Regions from separate parts of the Secundilactobacillus malefermentans genome, predicted to be linked through region 2. Evidence: predicted binding sites of a transcription regulator. Region 2 holds the regulator's gene; the other holds the start of a gene.
The links. Region 2 encodes CtsR, which represses protease genes until heat stress. Its sites were predicted from a motif close to TTGGTCAAAAAAGGTCAAANA; they were not measured.
Positions count from the first base shown of each region.

Region 1 (11,861 bases), 100 kb from region 2:
TGCAATCATAGGGAACATAATCCATAAGTTTCCAAAATTAGAAGCTCGCAACAATGCGCGCAACTGCGTTCTGAAAATATCATCGCGATCCAAACTAATTCTGATTGCTCGATAGCCCATAAATGGGTTCATTTCAGCAGGAAGTGGTAAATATGGAAGCTTCTTGTCGCCACCAACATCCATTGTTCGAACAACAACTGGTTTATTATCTAGCTTTGAAACAGCAGATTTATATGCCTCAAATTGTTCATCTTCAGTTGGCAGTTCCGCAGAATTCATATAGAGGAACTCACTTCGGAATAAGCCAATCCCTTCGGCTCCATTATCAAGAACAGCCTGAATATCTTGAGGTGTTCCAATATTTGCAGCAATGGTGTGATGCACACCATCCTTTGAAAGCGTCTCAGCAGTCTTAAGCTTCTCCCACTCGTCTTTTTGCTTTAAGTAATCTTGTTCCTTCTTTTCATACTTAGCAATTTCTTCATCAGTAGGATCCACCAAAGCTTCGCCGTCCAAACCATTAACGATGACAACATCGTCTTCATTGATGGTCTTGGTTGCATCTCCTGACCCAACAACGGCTGGTATTTCTAGTGTGCGAGACATAATGGCTGAATGTGATGTCCGGCCCCCGATATCCGTAATAAAGCCCTTAACGTATTTTCGATCTAATTGTGCTGTATCACTTGGTGTTAAATCATGTGAGACAACAATAACTGGTCGGTTAATTAAAGCTGGATTTGGAAGTTCGACACCAAGCAAATGAGATAGCACACGTTTACGAACATCGCGGACATCCCCGGCTCGTTCTTGCATGTAGGCATTATCAGTCATTGCTTCAAACATTGAAATATACTGGTCAGTTACATCAGTTAATGCTTGTTCTCCATTAACCTTTTGATCACTAATTTCTTTGTTAATTGCACCAATCATTTCTGGATCAGAAAGAATTGTAATATGTGCTTCAAAAACTTCAGCTTCTTCTTCGCCTAAAGTTTCTTTAGCTTTGCTCTTAATGATTTCAAGCTCAGCCTTTGAAGCATCCATTGCGTCTTGCATCTTCTGCACTTCACCATCAACATCAGTGATCGTTTGCTTACTAAATGATAGATCAGGATCTACCAATCGATAAGCTTTCGCAATTGCAATACCATCACTGGCAGCAATTCCTTTTAGTACCTTTTTCATTATTCAGATAAGCCTTCTTTTTTCATGGTTTCTGAAATAGCTTCGATGGCATCTTTCTCGTCGTCACCTTCAGCTGAAATAGTAATGTCGGTATTTTGACCAACACCTAATGACATAACACCCATAATAGACTTCAAATTAACTGATTTGTCGCCATATTGTAAGGTAACTTCTGAATTGAACTTACTTGCTGATTGAACCAAAAGTGTTGCTGGACGTGCGTGGATACCTGTTTCTGCAGTTACGTGAAAATCGCGTTTTTCCATAATTAATCGATCTCCTTAAATTTTATCTGATTTATTTAGACACCTATTTCAAGCCTAGCCACAATTGTGAAAACGCTAAGAAACCCTTGAATTTCCGTGCCTTTAACTTTAAGAATAGCAATTCTTGCCTAAAAATACAAGCATTTCATTAAACGCTTTCATTATGGCTAGTTCTACTTTTCTTCTCTATCGTAAATATATTGAACTTTACCGCCTAATTGAGCCTTGCCAACAATTTTTTTACGATCATCTGCCGCAAGATAGGCATCATGAAACGCCATAAATTCATCCGGCTCTACCTCAAAATCTTCAATCTGACCATTTCTAAGCTGTTCTAGCAGTGCAACATAATCCCTCGCCATCTTATCACCTCTCTTCCTCCTCGTATTATTAAAATTAATATCTTTTAGTTTTTTGTTCAATGTTTAGATGTTGCGTGATATTCTCTAGTTGTTCATTGGATTTAGGTCCAACTGGTATAGGCTTAATTCCTCCTGCAGTTTAATCTGCTTTAATAGCATGCCGCCCAGGCAATTCGAACAACCGCAAACCACAAGCTGTAGTGACTGAATTGATTTGTTTTCACTCGCGTGAAAACGCAGCTAAATTAGTTTCTGTCTAGTCTACTTATATTGCGAGGATGCCCGTAGAATTGTAATTAGGGAACATCATGCAGCACCTAAGCTTATTCAATCAAATAAAAGTGAAAGGAGGTCCTATCCCATGAACTTATTTATTGGTATTGACGTTGGTAAACTTAATCTAAGTTATTGTGCAATTAACTCAGATGACCAATGCCTATTTCAGGATGAGGCAAGTAATGATTTAAACGGTGCTTCTCAAATCAAACAAGCTATTCTTGCAGAAACCAAATTATCGGATTACCAAAAGGTAATCGTTGGTATGGAGGCAACTTCTGTCTATAATTTTCATCCAACTACGTTTCTGTCTGAAGACCAAGAGTTACAAAAAAATCAGCTCGAGGTTATTACCATTAATCCTTACACTTCTCATCATTTTAGTGAATTGTTTGATGATGGTAAAACCGACGAGGTAGATGCAAAACAGTTAGCCGAATTAATTCGTGTGAAACCATTGGGAACATCAGTTGTGCGTCAGGAAAAATATATGGCATTACAACGCTTAACCAGGGAACGGTATCATCTTATTCATCAACTAGTAGATGCTAAAAATCAATTTTTAAATAATCTCTACTATCGCTGCAATACCTTAGATCAAACACTACCCACATCTGTTTTTGGTTCGACGATGATGTCTTTAATTACTGATGAAGAACTAAGTCTAGATGAAGCTGCTGCAATGCCACTAGATCAGTTAGCTGTTAAATTACAACAGCTAGGTCATGGTAAATTTGGTAATCCAGAAGAAGTAGCTAAAGCCATTAAGAAGGCCGTTCGGTCTTCCTATCGACTATCTAAAGCAGTTACTGAATCAGTAGATTCAATTCTGGCGGTTTATGCTGAAATTATTCGTACACTTCAAGCACAAATTACAAAGCTCGATAAATCAATTCAACAACTTTCAGTGCAAATTACCGAAATCAAATGTCTCACTAGTATTCCTGGAATCGGTGCCGTATTTGCGGCGGGTATTGTATCCGAAATTGGTCAAATAACTCGTTTTCCAAATGAAAGTCACATTGCTAAATATGCTGGCTTAGCTTGGATGCCACATGAATCAGGAACTAGTATCCGGCAATCCACTCCTCGTACCCGTAAGGGTAACCAATATCTACGTTACTACTTAGTTGAAGCTGCCAACTCAGTAAGACGTTACGATCCAACATTCCAACGTTACTATCAAAAAAAATATAAAGAGGTTCCTAAGTATCGTCACAAACGAGCTGCCGTTTTAACAGCACGTAAGTTGGTTAGATTAGTAGACGTTCTAATTCGAAATAATCAACTTTACGTACCACCAGAAACTGGTATAGCTGAATAAATGACGATAACGGAAACGAGCGTAGCTCGGTGAAATTCTTACTTTCAGCGGGCTGGGGTAGATATGCTCTAAATTAACAAATTTTACGGGCTTTCAGGCTTATCACCTTCTTGACTTATTACCACAAGGCTATTTTACCCTATTTATAGTAGAAAACTCATCTGAAGATTAAATAGTTGCATTATGGGACAGATTGAAGTAAAACTAAACGTAATTAGCAGTGCTTGTGTTTGACTGCTAGTTCCAAAAAGTTCCGATTAACGGGCTAACTTATTGAGTTCTAAAAGTTGCACTCTAACTCGAAACGGGTATAATAAAAATAAAGGTCAAAGAAGGTCAAACTTTTTCAAGACCTTCAATCCTACTTTTGGTGTGAACCAGAAAGGAGCTTAAAAATGCTCTGTCAGAACTGTCACGAACGTGAAGCAACCATTCATCTATTTGTTAATGTGAATGGTCAAAGGCAACAGGTCGATTTATGTCAGAACTGTTATCAGCTTCTTAAAAACCAACAAGGAAATATTGAAAATGGAGGTAGTCAAATGGCACAAGATCCATTTGGATTCGGTAACTTAGACGATATCTTCCGCGCAATGCAAGGCGGATCTCAACCAAATTCCAACCAATCTAATTTTCAGCAACAGGTTCCGCCTACCCAAGCCAGTCGAGGAAACGGCGGTCAAAACGGTGGTACCCTACTTGGTCAATTTGGAACGAATTTAACTGAAATGGCTAAAAATGGAAAAATTGATCCTGTCATTGGTCGAGATAAGGAAATTAGTCGGGTCATTGAAATTTTAAATCGTAGAACCAAAAACAATCCCGTTCTCATCGGTGAAGCCGGTGTTGGTAAAACAGCGGTTGTTGAAGGCCTCGCGGAAAAAATCGTTGAAGGCGCCGTTCCACAAAAACTAATTAACAAACAAATTATTCGCTTAGATGTTGTTTCGCTTGTTCAAGGAACCGGAATTCGAGGTCAGTTTGAGCAGCGAATGCAACAGTTAATGAAGGAAGTCCAAGAAAATTCTGACGTCATTCTCTTCATTGATGAAATTCACGAAATTGTCGGAGCTGGAAATGCTGAGGGCGGCATGGATGCAGGTAACGTTTTGAAACCCGCCCTTGCCCGCGGCGAATTCCAACTAGTTGGTGCAACAACTTTAAATGAATACAGAGATATTGAAAAAGATCAAGCACTTGCTAGACGGCTGCAGCCAGTTACAGTTGATGAACCTTCCCCCGAAGAAGCTATCAAAATTTTAAAGGGTATTCAAAAGAAGTATGAAGATTATCACCATGTTCATTACACTGATGAATCAATTGAAGCAGCAGTCAAACTTTCCGACCGCTATATTCAAGATCGATTCTTACCTGATAAGGCAATTGACCTACTTGACGAGTCCGGTTCAAAAAAGAACCTAACGATTAATGTGGTTGATCCCAAGGATATTGAGCAAAAGGTTAAGGATGCCGAAGCTCAAAAGCAAAACGCCTTAAAGCAGGAAGATTATGAAAAAGCAGCTTATTATCGTGATCAAGTCACGAAACTTGAAAAAGCGAAGGATAGTCAATCAACTGAGTCTGCTGGTGGCGTTCCTAAGGTTACTGAAGAAGATATGCAGAAGATTGTTGAAGAGAAAACGGATATTCCAGTTGGCGAATTGCAATCTAAAGAACAACAACAGTTGAAAGATCTCAGCTCTGATTTGGAATCTCACGTCATTGGTCAAAATGAAGCGGTAGATAAAGTTGCTCGGGCCATTCGTAGAAACCGAATTGGGCTAAACGGGACTGGCCGTCCAATTGGTTCATTCCTGTTTGTCGGTCCTACCGGTGTTGGAAAAACCGAGCTTGCTAAACAGTTAGCAAATGAATTGTTTGGCTCGGAAGATTCAATGATTCGTTTTGACATGTCTGAATACATGGAACCCCATTCAATTTCTAAATTAATCGGGTCCCCACCTGGCTATGTTGGATACGAAGAAGCTGGTCAATTAACGGAACAGGTTCGGCGTCATCCTTATAGTTTGGTACTTCTTGACGAAGTTGAAAAGGCTCATCCAGACGTTATGCACATGTTCCTACAAATTCTGGATGATGGTCGATTGACTGATTCACAAGGTCGTACCGTTTCCTTCAAGGATACGATAATCATCATGACGTCAAATGCCGGATCTGGTGACGCTGAAGCTAACGTTGGTTTTGGTGCTGCATCAACCGGAAAAACTCATTCTGTTTTGAATCAACTAACCAACTACTTTAAGCCTGAATTTTTAAACCGGTTTGACGATATTATTGAATTTAACTCTCTCAGCAAAGAAAACTTGATGAAGATTGTTGATTTGATGATTAATAACGTGAACGGAATGCTTGCACAACAAGATATCCACGTTCATGTAACCACCCCAGTGGAGGAAAAATTAGTTGAATTAGGCTATGATCCTTCTATGGGTGCCCGTCCACTCCGACGTGTCATTCAGGAACAGATTGAAGATCGAATTGCAGATTACTATCTTGATCATTCGGACACGAAGAACCTTACCGCCAAAATGAGTAATGGTGACATTATCATCGAGACGGCAACAACTACTGAAGAATAAGACAAAACCCCAAGTCAAATTGACTTGGGGTTTTTGTTATCTTCACGAACCCCCCGTAAATGCGGTATACTGTGACTATTACAAAAGATAGAACGGAGGTGAGCTTGTTGCCATTATGGAACTGGATTAAGAGTATCCTGACACCTAATCAAAATAAATCACACAGCTATCAATCCAAACATAGACCGAAACATCATCCAATTATCAAGAACAGAGTGAGCTCACCTGCTCCAACGACCACTTCCAAAATAAATCGACCGAAAAATTCAGATAATTCTACAGAAGAATCGGTAAATTCAGTTCTAGAAACCCATGAAAGACCAGATTCATTGCTCGTCATTCTGTATCTTGATGAACGTCATAAAATGCTTCTTCAGCCCCAAGTTATTGGCGGTCAGATTGGTAATCCAATTAACTTTCAAGTCCAACAGATCGACAACTATTCAATGACCGGAATTGACGGCTATACGGCCAATTTTCCATCCGAATATGCCATCATGACCCTACGGTTTAGCAAACAACATGGTAAGCCTGTCATTAGTTACGCAATAGACTATGACACGAATAATCTTTTGGCCCCTCCTGATTACCATGAAGGACTTCTAAATGAGCCATTCAGTATTGAACCAACAAAAATTAATCACTATAAACTAATTCGCGTTCAGGGACAAATGATTGGCGCCTTTAACCAACAAGTTCAAGCAGTATTCGCGTTTTATCGTCAGCAAGATTGGCAAACTGTTCAAGAAGTTGGTATTTATATCAAACTCAATAAACAAAAAACAATTTTTAATGAACCTGATGGAGACCAACAAACCTACACTTTCCCGAAAAATTCAATTTGGCGAGTCTTTCGAGAAATTGTCAAAGTTGATGGCACTACTTGGTATAACCTTGGTGGTCCGCAATGGCTAACAAGTAATTGGACAATTATCAGGACCCAACCAATGCAACCTGCATTAGATACGAAGCTTCACTCATTTCATGCTGTTGCGACTCAACTTGATGCCTCAATAGATTTTGTGCAAAATGAATCCGTTAATTACTATGATCAACCATACGGCCAAATTATCGGCAAACTAGCACATGGAACCAAGGTAAAGATCATTGAGCAACTCCGTGATGAGCAGAAACTGCTTTGGTATCGACTAGACAATAATGGCATTATTTCAGAAAAGTACATCAAACTCACAAAATAAGGACCGTGGCGAGTAATCGCCGCGATCCTTATTTTTTAATCTTCTGTAATAGCTTGATATTCGTTATCAACCCTATTTCGATTTTGCAGACGTTTATTAATTTCTAGCACAATCGTTGGAATAAACATCGTTACAACGACAATCAACCAAGCCATTGGTGGTAATGAAACTAACTCAAATAGATTTTGGAGTGGCGGTAAAATTGCAACTGCCAGAACTAGCACAACCGCAATGGTCATCCCCATGTTCAACGTTGGGTTTGATTTAAAACTCGCAACTCTGAGACTTTCTCTCGTTTTAATTGCGTAGATATCAATCATTGACCCCAAGGCTAGAACTAAGAAGAGCATTGTCATTCCTATAGCTGCGCCACCATTTGACATCCCAAAACGACCAAACGCGTAAATACTAAGGGTTAAAATAGTAAACGTGACGGCTCTAATCGCAACGCGCGTTCCTAATCCATTTGCAAATATACTCGTTAACTGAGTAATTGGCTTTTGTTTCATAACGGACTTTTCGCCTGGTTCACGACTTAGGTAGAAGCCTGGAATCCCGTCAGCAAGCACGTTAATTAATAATAGCTGCTCAGCAATTAGTGGCGCGCCCCACCCGATTGCCACGGAAAAGATCATAAGGAACAGTTGGGCAAAGTTAACCCCAATTAAAAATTCAACTGCTTTCAATATATTTTGATAGACTGTTCGTCCTTCTGAAACCGCAGCAACAATGGTGGCAAAGTTATCATCCGTTAGCACCATATCAGCGGCTCCCTTAGAAACTTCGGTACCCGTAATTCCCATTGCGATCCCCACGTTTGCGGCCTTCAGTGCGGGCGCATCGTTCACGCCATCTCCAGTCATGGCCACAACGGCACCTTGCTCCTGCCAAGCGGTCACAATCCGAATTTTATCTTCAGGTGATACTCTAGCGAATACCGTTGTCCCCTCAATTTGGTCCATTAGCTGCTCATCCGATAGCTTTCGTAATTCCGTACCCGTTAGGACGCTATCACCAGCATTTAAGATCCCAATTTTTTTAGCAATTGCTTTCGCAGTTTCTAAATGATCTCCCGTAATCATGACGGTTTTTATTCCAGCGCCATGCGCTTCACTAATTGCAGCTATTACTTCTTCTCTAGGTGGATCAATCATCCCTACTAAACCTAATAAGTCTACTTCATCCTGTAAGTTCTCAATCGATTCAGTTGGAACACCATCAAAAACTTTATATCCAACTGCTAGTACTCGTAAGGCTTCACGACCAAAAGCATCGTGATTTTTAAGTGCCTCCGCATATTCAGCCGTATCTCGATTAATCGGTAACCGGTCAAAGGCACCTTTGACAATGAGTAAGCTTTTATTATTTGGTAGCTTTTGTAAAGTTGCCATTGTTTTCTTTGTTGAATCAAATGGATCTTCAGCCAACCTCGGCGAATCATTTTCCAAAGAATTTCGGGACATTCCAAATTTGTGTAGTAATCTAACGATTGCTAATTCAGTTGAATCCCCGATTTCAAGCGCCAAATCATTTTCATCCTTGGTAATTTGAGCATTTGTCGCGAGTCCAAACATTTTTAAAAGTTTGGCTTGATGATCATCTAATACATCGACTTCATTGACCGCTGTAAGACCACCTTCGTTTACCCACAATTTAGTAATCGTCATTTTATTTTGGGTAAGGGTTCCAGTCTTGTCAGAGGCAATGACGTTAACATTTCCAATTGTTTCAACCGCACTAACCCGACGCATAATCGCATTTCGTTTTGCCATTTTTTTGACACCATGGGCAAGACTAATTGTGACGATAATTGGTAACGTTTCCGGTACGGCTGCAACCGCAAGTGAAACGCCAATCATTAGGCTACTTGCTAGTGGGTCACCATGAAGAAACATCCCTAGAAGAAAAATAATGATTCCTCCCGCAATGGCAACTCCAGATAAAGAGCTGACCAATCGGTTCAATCGATTTTGAAGCGGTGTTTGCTTGACCTTTGTTTGATTCAACATGCCAGCAATGGATCCTAACTCAGTCTGCATACCAATTTCGGTAACCACAGCCGTCGCATTTCCTTGGGTAACAGCAGTTCCCGAGAAAACAATATTTTGATAATCTCCAATTTCTTCGGGTTCTTCTCGTAACGGCTCTGAAATCTTATCCACAGGCAAACTTTCACCCGTTAGAATTGCTTCGTCTATTGAAAGGTTACTTGCCGTAATAAGGCGCGCATCCGCAGGAACCTGACTTCCTGGTTCAAGTAAAATAACGTCTCCGACCACTAATTCTGTTGCATCAAGCATTATTTTTTGGCCATTTCTCAACACTTGAACTTCATGCACACTGAGTTTCTTTAACGCAGATAAGGCCTGCTCTGCACTATGTTCCTGATACATGCCAATCATAACGTTAAGAACTAAAATACTTCCAATCACAATTGGCTTTGTCCAACCGCTATCAGTTGTTAATGCTAAATAAATTGATAAAACAACTGCAAACAGTAAAACAAGTGACGCGATGTCGGAAATATGTCGACCAATTTGCTGAAAAATATTGGGCTTCTTCGCCTCTGTTAAAACATTTTTTCCGTTTTCTTCCTGTCGACGAACAACCTCGGCGTCGTTTAAGCCGCTAGTTTGATTCGTCGAATAGTTCTGTACAATTTCTTCTATGGGTAGCTGGGTATTGGTCATCTTCATCTCTGACAGTCCTTTCTTGGTACTCTGTTAGGGATCAATAATCAAACTCGCTTATTGATATAGTTTCGTTAATTCCTCTAACTATCATTCTAAAGGAAAATCCACTTTTTAACAACTATTAATTATCGTTACCATAAAATAAATCTAATATAATTCACAATTTGGACAAACAAAAAGACTTCCCATCAGCGATGTGAAGTCTCTTCGATATCATTCAGGCCTCTTGCTTTGCCTGATTCGTCTTTAACTCTTTTTGCTTTTGTAATTCGGCCAAATGCACTTCATGCGTTAAAAATGCGTGAGTTCGTGCAGCATAGTCATTTTCTTTTCCTAATTTAACGAGGTAGCCATTAATGAAATCAACTTCCGTTGGGCGATAATTATGCATATCCTGATACATTGAGGGATAGTGCAGTGGATTAGCAACTTTACTAACATAATTAACGCTGTCTAATTCTTCTTGACGTGTATTAATCATCTTGACACCGGCTCGTTCACAAACATCATATGCTTCATTAATTAATTGTCGACTCATATCATCTGCACCTTTGTACGCAGCATATTCGCCCATTGTCATTTCAAACATGGTACATAACGTGTTCACAACTGAATTAAAAACGACCTTTGCCATCAATGTTCCTTTAAAGTTTGTCGTCAACGTCGGATTAAACTGTGCTTTTTCTAATTCAGTCACCAATTTATGCGTGAAATCATCAGGTTTTTCAGTATAATTCGCTAAATTCATTGTTCCGGCACCGCGCGCACCGATGAAATCGACATCGCCTGGCCCGTTTAATACGGTCGCAACCAAGGCTGTTCCGGCAATTAGTTTCTCTGGCGCAAAGTAGTTAAGTAATTTTTCTACGTGTCCCATCCCATTCATGCAGGTAAAAGCGTATTGAGTTGGCTTAAAAAATGCGTGACACCGTTTCAAAACGTCCGCTAGTTGCATTTGCTTCGTGAAAAAAATGTAGCAATCGGGATCTCCCTTATATTCTTCCGGATAATAGACATTAACGGGTACTAATTCCCGATCTTGATGATCACGTGAAACGTAAACGCCACCCTGCTCACGCATCTTTTCGACATGCGGTTCCCAGGTATCCACAAAATCAACCTGATTTCCTGCCTCTTGTAGTAAAACGCCATAACGCAATCCCATTGCGCCTGAACCAACAACCGTAAATTTCATATGTATGTCTCTCCTTATCATTTGACCTAATTATGTATGCCTTAAATTGGATCCTTTAATATCTAAAATTTCCAATCAAGTTAGGTAATAATTTAAGCCTAAAAATGTGAGAAGTCAAATTAATTTATAATCATATTTTAATAATATTGAAGGTATCAAAAAAACCTATCTCGAAAGATAGGCTTTGATGTTTAAAGATTAATATCCATATTAAAGGTTAGTTTTGAAAGATTCAGGCTCTCTGAAAGTAAGTCATAGGTAAATTGCGTTGTTTTCTCATTCATTTCCGTCGCAATTTCATGGTTCTGACGAGTTAAGAAAGCAGTCAATTTTTCTCCACTAAGTGAACTGGCTTCTCGATCTGCATCAGCAATATGAGTTCGGAATCGTTCCTTCGCTGCTGTCACAAAATCGGTGTCTGATTCAATAAATTGTTGGTAATGAGATTCCACCACCGCTGATAACTTTCGGTACGTCCAGTAAGCACTCTTACCATCCATTTTAACCGGAGTAGTTTGGTAACTAACATCTGTATCCGTTGCATTTGCGTAAAAGGGAACGTATGGACTAAATGCCGGAACGCCAAAGTTCAACCAGAAAATAGCTGATTGTGCTTCCGGTACATCATTTCTAATTTGTAACACGTGTGAGTTTTGCGTCCGATTCATTGAAATTGGTCGGAACTTCGTCTTCAATTCCTCTGGACCATTTCCTAATGGATCATAGTCCGTTTCATTATAGTGAGAGCTTAAGATATA
Region 1 is NZ_CP042371.1:253,897-265,757, forward strand. It holds gene ptsP (phosphoenolpyruvate--protein phosphotransferase) at 1-1,188, opposite strand, end outside; gene FGL90_RS01325 (phosphocarrier protein HPr) at 1,188-1,454, opposite strand; gene FGL90_RS01330 (hypothetical protein) at 1,628-1,816, opposite strand; gene FGL90_RS01335 (IS110 family RNA-guided transposase) at 2,178-3,416, shown strand; gene FGL90_RS01340 (ATP-dependent Clp protease ATP-binding subunit) at 3,812-6,016, shown strand; gene FGL90_RS01345 (MucBP domain-containing protein) at 6,124-7,215, shown strand; gene FGL90_RS01350 (cation-translocating P-type ATPase) at 7,251-9,911, opposite strand; gene FGL90_RS01355 (ketopantoate reductase family protein) at 10,126-11,103, opposite strand; gene FGL90_RS01360 (C69 family dipeptidase) at 11,295-11,861, opposite strand, start outside.
Region 1: the regulator CtsR is predicted to act here: its motif matches at 3,739-3,759, upstream of FGL90_RS01340 (ATP-dependent Clp protease ATP-binding subunit).

Region 2 (11,861 bases):
CTCAAGTTTCTTATCACGATAATCACGTTCAGAAAGAAGTTGTTTCTTCTCTAATGGCGTGTTACCAGGATTAATAACAACGTATGATGCAAAGTAGATAATCTCTTCTAGTGCTCTTGGGCTCATATCCAAGACAAGTCCCATTCGACTTGGGATACCCTTGAAGTACCAGATGTGAGTAACTGGGGCAGCAAGCTCAATATGTCCCATTCGTTCACGACGAACTTTAGAACGAGTAACTTCTACACCACAGCGATCACAAACAACACCCTTATAACGGATTCGTTTGTACTTACCACAGGCACATTCCCAATCTTTAGTTGGACCAAAGATTCGTTCATCGAATAGTCCATCTTTTTCAGGTTTCAACGTTCGATAGTTGATAGTTTCAGGCTTCTTCACTTCGCCATAAGACCAACTACGGATCTTATCTGGAGAAGCAAGGCCAATTTGCATGCTTTCGAACTTATTTACATCGACCAAAGAATCGACCTCCCTTTTTAGTCTTTAGTATTCGTGTTGGATTCGTTAGTAGCTTGCTCTGCACTGGCTTTAGTTGCGGCCTCAGTATCAGCAGCTTGCTGTTTTTGTTCAGCTTGTTGTTCGGCATATTTGCTTAAAGCATCTACGTTTACAACATCATCATCATCATCCATATCACGAAGTTCAATTTCTTTATCATCAGCATCTAGAACTTTCATATCAAGACCTAGGGATTGTAATTCTTTGACAAGCACTCGGAATGATTCTGGAACACCTGGCTTAGGAATTGGTTCACCCTTGACGATTGCTTCATAAGTCTTCACACGACCAACAACATCATCAGACTTGTAAGTCAAGATTTCTTGGAGTGTGTAAGCAGCACCATAAGCTTCAAGTGCCCAAACTTCCATTTCACCGAAACGCTGTCCACCAAATTGTGCTTTACCACCTAATGGTTGTTGTGTCACTAATGAGTAAGGTCCGATTGAACGAGCATGAATCTTATCGTCAACCATGTGGGCGAGTTTCATATAGTGCATAACTCCAACGGCAACTCGTTTGTCAAAGGCTTCACCAGTGCGACCATCGTAGAGAACTGTCTTAGCATCATCAGCCATTCCAGCTTCCTTAACAGCGCCCCAAATATCAGAATCTTGGGCACCATCAAAGACGGGAGTTGCCATATGAACGCCAAGTTTACGAGCGGCCATACCTAAATGAATTTCAAGAACTTGTCCGATATTCATACGTGAAGGAACACCCATTGGGCTCAACATGATATCAATTGGCGTTCCATCTGGCATATAAGGCATATCCTCTTCAGGAATTACAACTGAAACAGTTCCTTTATTACCATGACGTCCGGCCATCTTGTCACCAACTTGAAGCTTACGCTTTTGAGCAATGTAGACACGAACCATCATGTTAACGCCAGGTGATAGTTCATCACCATTTTCACGAGTGAAAATTCGGACGTTTTGAATAATACCGCCACCACCATGAGGAACCCGAAGTGATGTATCACGGACTTCGCGGGCTTTTTCACCAAAGATTGCATGAAGAAGACGTTCCTCAGCTGATAACTCGGTCACACCCTTAGGCGTTACTTTACCAACTAGGATATCACCGTCTTGAACCTCGGCACCAATGCGGATAATTCCCTCTTCATCAAGGTTCTTAAGTGCATCTTCACCAACGTTAGGAATTTCACGGGTCATTTCCTCAGGTCCGAGCTTTGTATCACGAGCTTCTGATTCATATTCTTCAATATGAATTGAAGTATAAACATCATCTTTAACAAGACGTTCGTTAATGGCAATGGCATCTTCGAAGTTATATCCTTGCCAAGTCATAAAGGCAACTAATGGGTTTTGACCTAAAGCAAGTTCGCCGCCCTCCATTGAAGGACCATCTGCTAACACTTCATCAGCATCAACGTGGTCTCCAACTTTAACGATTGGACGTTGGTTATAGTTCTTACCACCGTTTGAACGTTGGAATTTCATTAGCTTGTATTTATCTAGGGCGCCATCTTCACGACGAACACGAATTTCTCGTGCATCGACATATTCAACAGTTCCGTCATGTTTACCAATTAAAGCAACACCGGAATCATGAGCAGCCTTATATTCAATACCAGTACCGACTAAAGGTGAATGTGGGTCAACCAATGGAACGGCCTGACGCATCATATTAGCACCCATTAAGGCGCGGTTTGAATCATCGTTTTCCAAGAAAGGAATACATGCAGTCGCAACAGAAACAACTTGCTTAGGCGAAACATCCATGTAATCAATGTTATCAAGAGTAGTTTCAATGTTTTCTGACTTTGCACGCGCCATAACGACGTCGTTAACAAATGAACCATCATCATTTAATGGAGAGTTCGCCTGTGCAACAACGAAGTTATCTTCTTCATCAGCAGTTAAATAATCGATTCGGTCAGTAACTTTATGGGTATCCCAACTGACACGACGGTATGGTGTTTCAATAAAACCATACTTGTTAATTCGGGCATAACTGGAAAGACTGTTAATCAAACCAATGTTAGGACCTTCAGGAGTTTCAATTGGACACATACGACCATAATGAGTGTAGTGAACGTCTCGAACTTCATATCCGGCACGATCACGAGTTAAACCACCAGGTCCTAAGGCAGACAAACGACGCTTATGAGTCAATTCTCCAAGCGGATTCGTTTGGTCCATGAATTGAGACAATTGTGATGAACCAAAGAATTCTTTGATTGAAGCCACAACAGGTCGAATATTAATCAATTGTTGTGGGGTCACAGTAGAAGCATCTTGAATTGACATTCTCTCACGAACAACACGTTCCATACGAGAAAGACCAATTCTAAATTGGTTCTGTAGTAATTCACCAACAGAACGAATTCGACGATTACCCAAGTGATCAATATCATCTGTGTTACCAATGCCTTCTTGTAAATCAAAGAAGTAATTGATGGCAGCAATAATATCAGCTGGGGTCACATGTTTGTATTTCAAGTCAATGTTGCCATTTCCAATAACTGGAATAGCACGTTCTGGATCATCAGGTGATTGAACTTTAATAATCTGAAGATCCATAGGTGCTGTCACAACAGCTTGATCTGAAGGCGTATAAGTAACTGTCTTAAAGTCGTCACGTTCCAAATATGGCGTTAACGTCTTCAACAAGTCCTTATCAATTAATGTGCCACTTTGAGCCAATACTTCACCAGTATCTGGATCAGCCAATGTTTCAGCTAAAGTTAAGCCCAATAAACGATTCTTCAATGCTAACTTCTTGTTTGTCTTATAACGACCAACAGGAGCCATATCGTAACGCTTTGGATCAAAGAAACGTGCAGTCAAAAGACTACGTGATGAGTCAGCAGTCTTGGGCTCGCCAGGACGTAGACGCTCATAAATATCTTTTAGAGACTCTTCAACTCGTGAATCATCAGTATTCTTATGAACATCTTTTTCAAGTGTTAAGCCAAGACTTTCATTATCGCCCAACATTGAGATAATTTCGTCATCTGAGCCGAATCCTAACGCACGAACCAATTCAGTCATTGGAATCTTACGAGTTCGATCAATTCGGACATACGAAATATCCTTGGCATCTGTCTCAAATTCGAGCCATGCACCACGGTTAGGAATTAAGGTTGTACCAAAAATAGTACGACCATTTTTATCTTTATCTTCATTAAAATAAACACCTGGAGAACGGACTAATTGAGAAACGATGACTCGTTCGGCACCATTAATAATGAAAGTTCCTTGTTCCCTCATTAATGGAAAATCGCCAAAGAAAACATCTTGAGACTTGATTTCGCCGGTTTCGTGGTTTGTTAAACGTAAAGTGACATGAAGTGGTGCTGAGTAATTAGCGTCATGTTCCCGCGCTTCATCAGCAGTGTACTTCGGTTCCAACAATTGATAATCAACGAATTCTAACGAAAGATTTCCTTGGAAATCATCGATTGGCATGATGTCTTCAAACATTTCCCGCAAACCTTCATCCAAGAACCAATTATAAGAATTGGTTTGAATTTCGATTAGGTTAGGTAAATCAAGGACTTCCTTGATTCGGGCATAACTACGACGGGTACGGTGTTTCCCGTATTTAACTAAGTGTCCTGCCAAGTTGTTCACCTCTCCAAATTATTCTGCGACGAAACCCCCAATCAAATATTACATTTTGATTACAAATGCATATTTGACCCAAAAATGGGCAAAAAAAATCCAAAAATAAGATCTCTCTTACTTTTGGTCTTTATAGTAACACCAACGGACAATAGATCGTTGATGTTAATTTCAGTCACAGTTACATACAGACGATATAATACTCGTTCAATCATTAACTGTCAAGCATTTAACTACGACCCCTTGCCAGCTCGACCGCCACGCATCGTGACAAATTCTTCAGCCTGAGTGGGATGGATTGCAACCGTTTGGTCAAAATCCTGTTTCGTCGCACCCATTCTGATTGCAACGCTGAATCCCTGCAATAATTCACTCATCCCTTCACCAATCCCGTGTAAGCCAACAACTCGCTCGTCAGCGCCAGCACACACTAGTTTGAAATGACTTTTTTGACTGGACTCAGATAGTGCATCCCTCATTGGCGTAAAGTTTGACTCATAAACTCGAACCTGTTTGGCACCAAATTGGTGTACCGCTTCCGCCTCCGTTAAGCCCACGCTTCCAATCTCTGGATGCGTAAACACAACCGTTGGAATCTGCGAATAGTCTAAGTAACTGTCAGTTTGTTGGTTAAACAGTCTTTCAGATAATCGTCGACCTGCCGCGATGGCAGCTGGCGTCAGGTTCTTTAAATTAACGACATCCCCGACCGCATAAATTCCATCAGCCGTCGTTTTCTGATATTTATCAACGGTAATGGCGCCCGCTTCGTCAACCTGCACATTCGTCTTCTCTAAATTTAAGCTTGCAGTATACGGTGTTCGACCAATTGCCCAAATGATTTGATCTGTTTCAACTGTTCGACCCGATTGTGTTTTGATTTCTAACGCCCCGTTTGCTTTATTAACAGAGACGGCCTCATCTCCCGTTAGCAGTGACACAGAATCTCGATATTGGGCCGTAATATTTTCAGAAATGATTTGATCAAATGTCGGCAGTAGGCTTTGATGGCGGGAAAGAATTGTCACATCGCTTCCTAGTAAATGAAGCAGTCCAGCAAATTCAGTTGCAATATAGCCGCTACCCACAACGGTAATCCGTTTTGGTAATTTGGTTAGACTAAAGAAGTCTTCAGAAGTGATTCCTAAGTTGCCACCAACAATATCAGGACGATTTGGTCGGCTCCCAGTCGCAATCAATATGTGAGAAGCTGTATATCGTTCACCATTCGACTCCACAGTATGGCCATCCACAAAGGTTGCTGCCTGCTTTAAATGAATAACCCCATTATGGTCCAATCCGTTAAAGTAGCTAGTGTGTATCCGGTCAATATAAGCTGATCGGTTTGCCACAAATTGGTCAAAATTAAGCGTCATTGCAGGTTCACTAAAGCCATAATCTGGGGCTAATTTTTCATCCAAGATTAGATTGGCCGCCTGACACATAACTTTCTTAGGAACACACCCAACGTTGACGCAGGTCCCACCAATTTGGTTTGGTTCAAAAAGCAGAACGCTTGCGCCTCGTTCAGCTGCACGATTAGCTGACGCAATGCCTCCAGATCCCCCGCCGATTACAATATAGTCTACTTTTTTAGTTTGCATCCTAATTTCCTCCATAAAAAAGGCCGAGACAATTGTCTCAGCCCTCCTATTATTTGCTTGTCACTGGTTGATTCCCTTTATCGGTTTTAGCCTTTGGTTCCTTTACCGTAATGGTAATGTCGCCCTGTCTAGCTCCGATTGTGACTTGATCAGTCGCCTTCAATCGGCCACTTAACAATTCCTCACTAAGCTTATCTTCCAGCTTCGTTTGTAATGCACGTCGAATTGGACGGGCACCGTACTCTGGGTCAAACCCAGCCCCCGCAATGACATCAATTGCAGCGGGCGTAATCTTAACTGCAATTCCTTGATTCGTGATGCGGTTAATAATGTTCTTGGTCATCAACTTCACAATCTGGTGAAGTTCTTTTTTGTTCAATGAATGGAAAATAACTGTTTCATCAATTCGGTTTAAGAACTCGGGACGGAATGACTGTTTCAATTGCTGCTTAATGGTATCAGCCATTGCCTTATAATCGCCAGCCTTATCCTCAGCACCAAATCCAACTGTCTTTTCGTCTCGTAGCAACGTTGCACCGAGATTAGACGTCATGATTAGAATTGTGTTCCGGAAATCAACACGGCGACCCTTTGAATCAGTTAGGAATCCATCATCAAGAACTTGGAGCAAAATGTTGAAGACATCAGGATGAGCCTTTTCAACTTCATCAAATAGCACAACTGAGTATGGCTTCTGGCGAACTTTTTCCGTTAATTGTCCACCCTCATCATACCCAACGTATCCTGGCGCTGAGCCAATCAATCGACTAGTTGAATACTTTTCCATATATTCACTCATATCAACTCGAATCATGTTGTCTTCTGAACCAAACATTGCTTCAGCCAAGGCTTTGGCAAGTTCCGTTTTTCCGACACCAGTGGGGCCAAGGAACATAAATGACCCAATTGGACGATTCGGATCCTTCAGACCACTTCGCGCACGTCGAATGGCACGAGAAACCGCCGAAACAGCCTCTTCTTGTCCAATCACTCGTTTGTGGAGAACTGATTCCAAATTAATGAGTCTGTCGCTTTCGCTCTTCTGAAGTTGCGTAATTGGAACTCCTGTCCATTCAGCAACTACTTCGGCCACATCCTCAGCACTGACAGTCAGTGAGTAGTTTTGACCTTCATCATTTTGTTTCGCTGCTCGTTCTTGCTTCTTTTGAATCTTAGCTTCGAGTTTCACTTCTTGATCACGAATTTCAGCAGCCTTTTCAAAAGCTTGATCTAAGATAGCAGCCTCGCGCTTATCGTGCAAATCGCTTAATTCATCTTCCTGTTTAGACAGCTTGCTTGGTTGTCCCATATGGTCAATACGGACCTTTGCAGCTGCTTCGTCCATTAAATCGATTGCTTTATCAGGCAGGAATCGGTCACTAATATAGCGACTAGAGAGCTTAACAGCTTGATCCAAAGCATCGTCAGAAATGTTGACGTGATGATGATCCTCGTATCTTGGTCTTAGCCCATGCAAAATTTCAACCGTTTCATCTTCCGTTGGCTCATCTACCTGAACCGTCGCAAAACGACGCTCCAAGGCAGCATCAGACTCAATGTACTTTTGATATTCATCAAGTGTTGTTGCACCAATGGTTTGAAGTTCGCCTCGCGCTAACGCAGGCTTCAGAATGTTCGAGGCATCAATTGCGCCTTCAGCTCCACCAGCACCAATTAACGTGTGTAATTCATCAATAAATAGAATGACTTGGCCATCGTTGTAAATTTCATCAATGACCTTCTTGAGGCGATCCTCAAACTCACCACGATACTTAGTTCCAGCAACCAATGATCCCATATCAAGCATCATTAATCGTTTTTGCTGCATGTCTTCCGGAACGTCGCCCGCAATAATCTTTTGCGCAAGTCCTTCAGCAATCGCTGTTTTACCAACACCAGGTTCCCCAATTAAAACGGGGTTGTTCTTGGTTCGGCGACTTAGAATCTGGATGACCCGCTTAACTTCCTTAGCACGGCCAACCGTTGGATCCATTCGATCCTCTTTGGCCATTTGGGTTAAATCACGTGCCAAAGAGTCCAAGGTTGGTGTTCCACCCTGTTGCTTGCGCTGACGCTGATTGCTCTTTCGTTTTGCTTGTGTTTCGCTAACACCCAATTTACGTAAAATGACCCGACGAGTCTGAGTCAAATCTAAGTTTAAATTCATTAAAATTCGAGACGACAAAATTGTTTCATCGCTTAAGAGGGCCAGCAAAAGGTGTTCTGTTCCAATTTTTGTTGCTCCCAATCGTTTAGCTTCTTCTCCAGCAAGAGCAAGAATATCCTTGGCCTTTGGTGAATATGGTAAGTAAGATTCCTTGCTGACGCTGGTCATTGTTCCATAGCCAGTAAACCGTTCAATCTCTTCTCTCACATCATCTTCGGTAATGGAAAACTGATCTAGGACCCGATTTGCAATCCCATTTTTTTCAATTGTCAGGGCAAGTAAGAGGTGTTCTGTCCCAACTGCTTGATGCTTAAAGTACTTTGCTTGTTCTTGAGCCAATACCAAAACGCTTTTAGCGCTGGGAGTAAATAAATTATCCATATAAAATCCTCTCTTCCTTAGCTCTCGTAACGTAAATGATTCAAAATTCCAATCAAAATTCGCGCTCTAAAACTATTTTCCTGCATGCGATCGTCCGCTGCCAAAGTTTGCTTATCAATAGCTGCTAAAATTAAATTGGCCTCTCGCCTGTTTACAACTTCATTATTGTACAAATTTTGCACAATTGCGAGCCCATCTCTCTGAGAAATGGATTCCCCAATCGTCCCAATTAAGGAATCGATTACACCTACATCATCCAGCAAATTCACTTTTTCGATACGGATGTAACCGCCACCGCCTCGTTTACTTTCAACGATGTACCCATTTTGAATCGTAAAACGAGTCTTCATAACATAGTTAATCTGAGATGGAACAACATTGAATAGATTAGCAATTTCGGAACGACTAATCTCAACTTGCTCGGAATCCGCCAAAATTTGCTTCAGATACTTTTCGATAATATCGGAAATATTCTGACCCTGCACGTTATTCCCTCCCAACTTTTGTTTGACTAATGTTGACTATTATTATACGAATGTTTTCCAAAAATGCAAAGAAATAGGACTGAAATTTAACCGACAATTAAAAAGACAAACCATTTCTTGAGTGAACCCAAAAAAGTTTGCCTTTCTTCTATATATAATCGTCTTAATTTGATATTTCAAACAAATGCTGACGGCGAGTCATCGCTGAACTTTCAGAAATTAATTTCAACCATTTAAGACTCACTAATTGATTTTGCTTCACGTTGATGGCGTCTACCATTTTTTGATTCCTAATGATTAGGAGGCCGTCCTTAGCGCTAATTTCCACGAACACCGACAATGGTCGTTTGCCGTACAGCATCTGACACTCAAACCTACCAGCAGTCGGAATTTGCTGCAATGAGTTCGTTAATTCGATGCCATATTGACCATCAGTAGCCTTGATTAGCCGACCATTCGTTTCATATTTATATCCCAACAAGGTGTTCGCCAGTTCAACTTTACCGGCCTTGATCAACGCTCTAATTCGAGTTGAGCTCACTTTCACATCCGTATGCGTCAATTTATGCACCACTTTCACATCAAACTGCTGATGAGAATAGCCTTTTAAGTCATCGCCCGTTGCACTAGCACCCGCCCCAAACGTGTAATCAAATCCAACCACGACCAGTTTGGCGTTTAACTGCACAATGTATTGATCGACAAATTGTTGAGGTGATAGGCTTGCAAATTTTTTCGTGAACCTCGTAATATATAAGCAATCAACTTTGTTCTTTTCCATTTGCGTAACTTTTTGGTCGACCGTATTCAGATACCTAAAGTTTTCGGAAGATGCTGTTTTAAAAATTTGGGAAGGATGCTGATCAAACGTCATCACGGATAACGGTAAGTGGTATTTATTGGCCAATTTGCGTGCCGTTTGAATAACATGTTGATGGCCACGATGGACGCCGTCAAAAAAGCCAAGTACGAGAACAGTCTCTGGTTTAGTTTGACCTTTTAAGGCTTCATCATCACTCAAGTAGTCAACTTGCATCTTTATCCCTCCCAAATTAATTTTATGTAATAGAAAAGCTGAATTTCCAAAACGAAAATTCAACTTTCCCGGGTACAATCATCATTTTAATCGATTGTTATTTAGCTGCAGCTTGCTTCAAGAAGTAGCTTAATGGCTTCAAAGCTTGTGCGTCATATGTTTTAACAAACTCATCGACTTGTTTCTTATCTTGCCATGATGGGTCGATAAACATGTGCTCAGTAGTAAATGGCATCTTGTGTGTTAATTTGACGTCAATAACAACTGGCTTGTCAGTCTTAGCAGCTTCATCGATAGCCTGCTGGAACTCAGCTTTGTTGCGAGCAGTAAAGCTAACGGCACCTAAACCTTCAGCAACCTTTGCCCAGTCAGTATCGGCAATTTCAGTACCTGATTGTGGTTGGTGAGTATCATCACGTTGTTCTGCTTCAATGTAACCTAAAGTTGAGTTACTGAAGACAACGTTTACGATGTGCAAATTGTACTTAACCTGAGTTAAGATTTCTTCAGTAAGCATTGCGAAACCACCATCACCACTTAGACTGTAAACATCGCGGTCTGGATAGTTAACTTTGGCAGCAATAGATGCTGGAACACCCCAGCCCATAGTTGCGTACTTACCTGAAGTACTCCACTTTTGGTCACTGTGCATATCAATTAGACGTTCGAAGTTGATGTTAACGTTACCGACATCAACACTGAATACGGCCTTATCGCTAGCAGTCTTGTTAATAACGTCAAAGATTGGTTCTGGACGAACAGGACTCTCATCGCTGTCTTTGAAGCTGTCTTGCCATTCAGTCCAGTTCTTCTTGTTAGCAATAGATGCATTGTAGAAGTCTGAAGCTGGCTTGTCTTCACCGGCATCAAGAATTGCCTTCAAGGCCTTCTTTGAGTCAGTCAACATAGCAACATCAGCTGAGCGACGTTTGCCCAATTTTTCGCTTTCAATATCAATTTGGATAACTTTAGCTTTCTTATTAAATAGGAAGATACTAAATGGAGAATCGTTACCAACCCAAAGAATTAAGTCAGTACTGAATCCAGCTTCTGAACCTGGCTTAGGAGCAACACGTCCGGTTGAGCCTAAGTATGCTGGATAATCTTCATCCAAGATACCCTTTGCGAGTACTGAAGAAACAAGAGGCATGTGGAATTTTTCTGAAACAGCCTTTAATTCTTCTTCTGAATCTTTGGCACCTAAACCAAAGTAAATCATTGGTGATTTTGCATCTTTGATTAACTTAGTTGCTTCAGAAACACTTTCTGGAGTTGGGTCTGGATAAAGAGGCGTAACTTGTGACTTAGCATTTGAAACGTAAGTATCATCAATTTCTGCCCAGCCTAAGTCCTTAGGAATGGTCAAAACAGCGACACCCTTCTTCTCATATGCTTGACGAATTGCTTCGTCAGCCATTTGTGGAAGACTTTCTGCAGTCATAGCGGTTCTGTTCCAAACAGAAACATCATCAAACATTGGCTCTTCATCAGTAGCTTGGAAGAAATCCATGTTCATGCGAGATGTAGGAACTTGAGCAACGATTGCCAATAATGGAATACGGTCAATCTTTGCATCGTATAAACCATTCATCAAATGAACGGCACCAGGGCCAGCTGAACCGAAGCAGACACCAATTTTGCCTGTGTACTTATAATCTGCAGAAGCTGCAATAGCACCAGCCTCTTCGTGACGTACCTGGATATAATTGAAATGATCTTTTTGATTATGGATAGCGTTCATTGTTGAATCAAATGAGCCACCTGGTAACCCGTAAATGTGATTAACGCCCCAGTCTTAAATGACTTTGAGGACTGCATCTGAGCCACTAATTTTATCTGCCATGAAAATTTCCTCCTTGCAATTATTTAAAACGTGGACAATTAAATCGCTTTCATAATTTGTTTTAAAAATACTGAAGGTGGGGTTTGTTGTGGATCGTTTCAAACATTGTTAATTAGTTCGTCGAATTGTAAAGAGCAACCGTTTTGAAAGCGGTTTAACTTTCACAAACTCAATTACAAATCTTAGTATAGTTCTCAATATTTCAAAGTCAAATCACTATTTGACCAAAT
Region 2 is NZ_CP042371.1:354,978-366,838, forward strand. It holds gene rpoC (DNA-directed RNA polymerase subunit beta') at 1-483, opposite strand, end outside; gene rpoB (DNA-directed RNA polymerase subunit beta) at 501-4,124, opposite strand; gene gorA (glutathione-disulfide reductase) at 4,349-5,719, opposite strand; gene FGL90_RS01870 (ATP-dependent Clp protease ATP-binding subunit) at 5,769-8,267, opposite strand; gene FGL90_RS01875 (CtsR family transcriptional regulator) at 8,285-8,752, opposite strand; gene FGL90_RS01880 (FAD synthetase family protein) at 8,916-9,788, opposite strand; partial or broken gene spxB (pyruvate oxidase) at 9,886-11,631, opposite strand.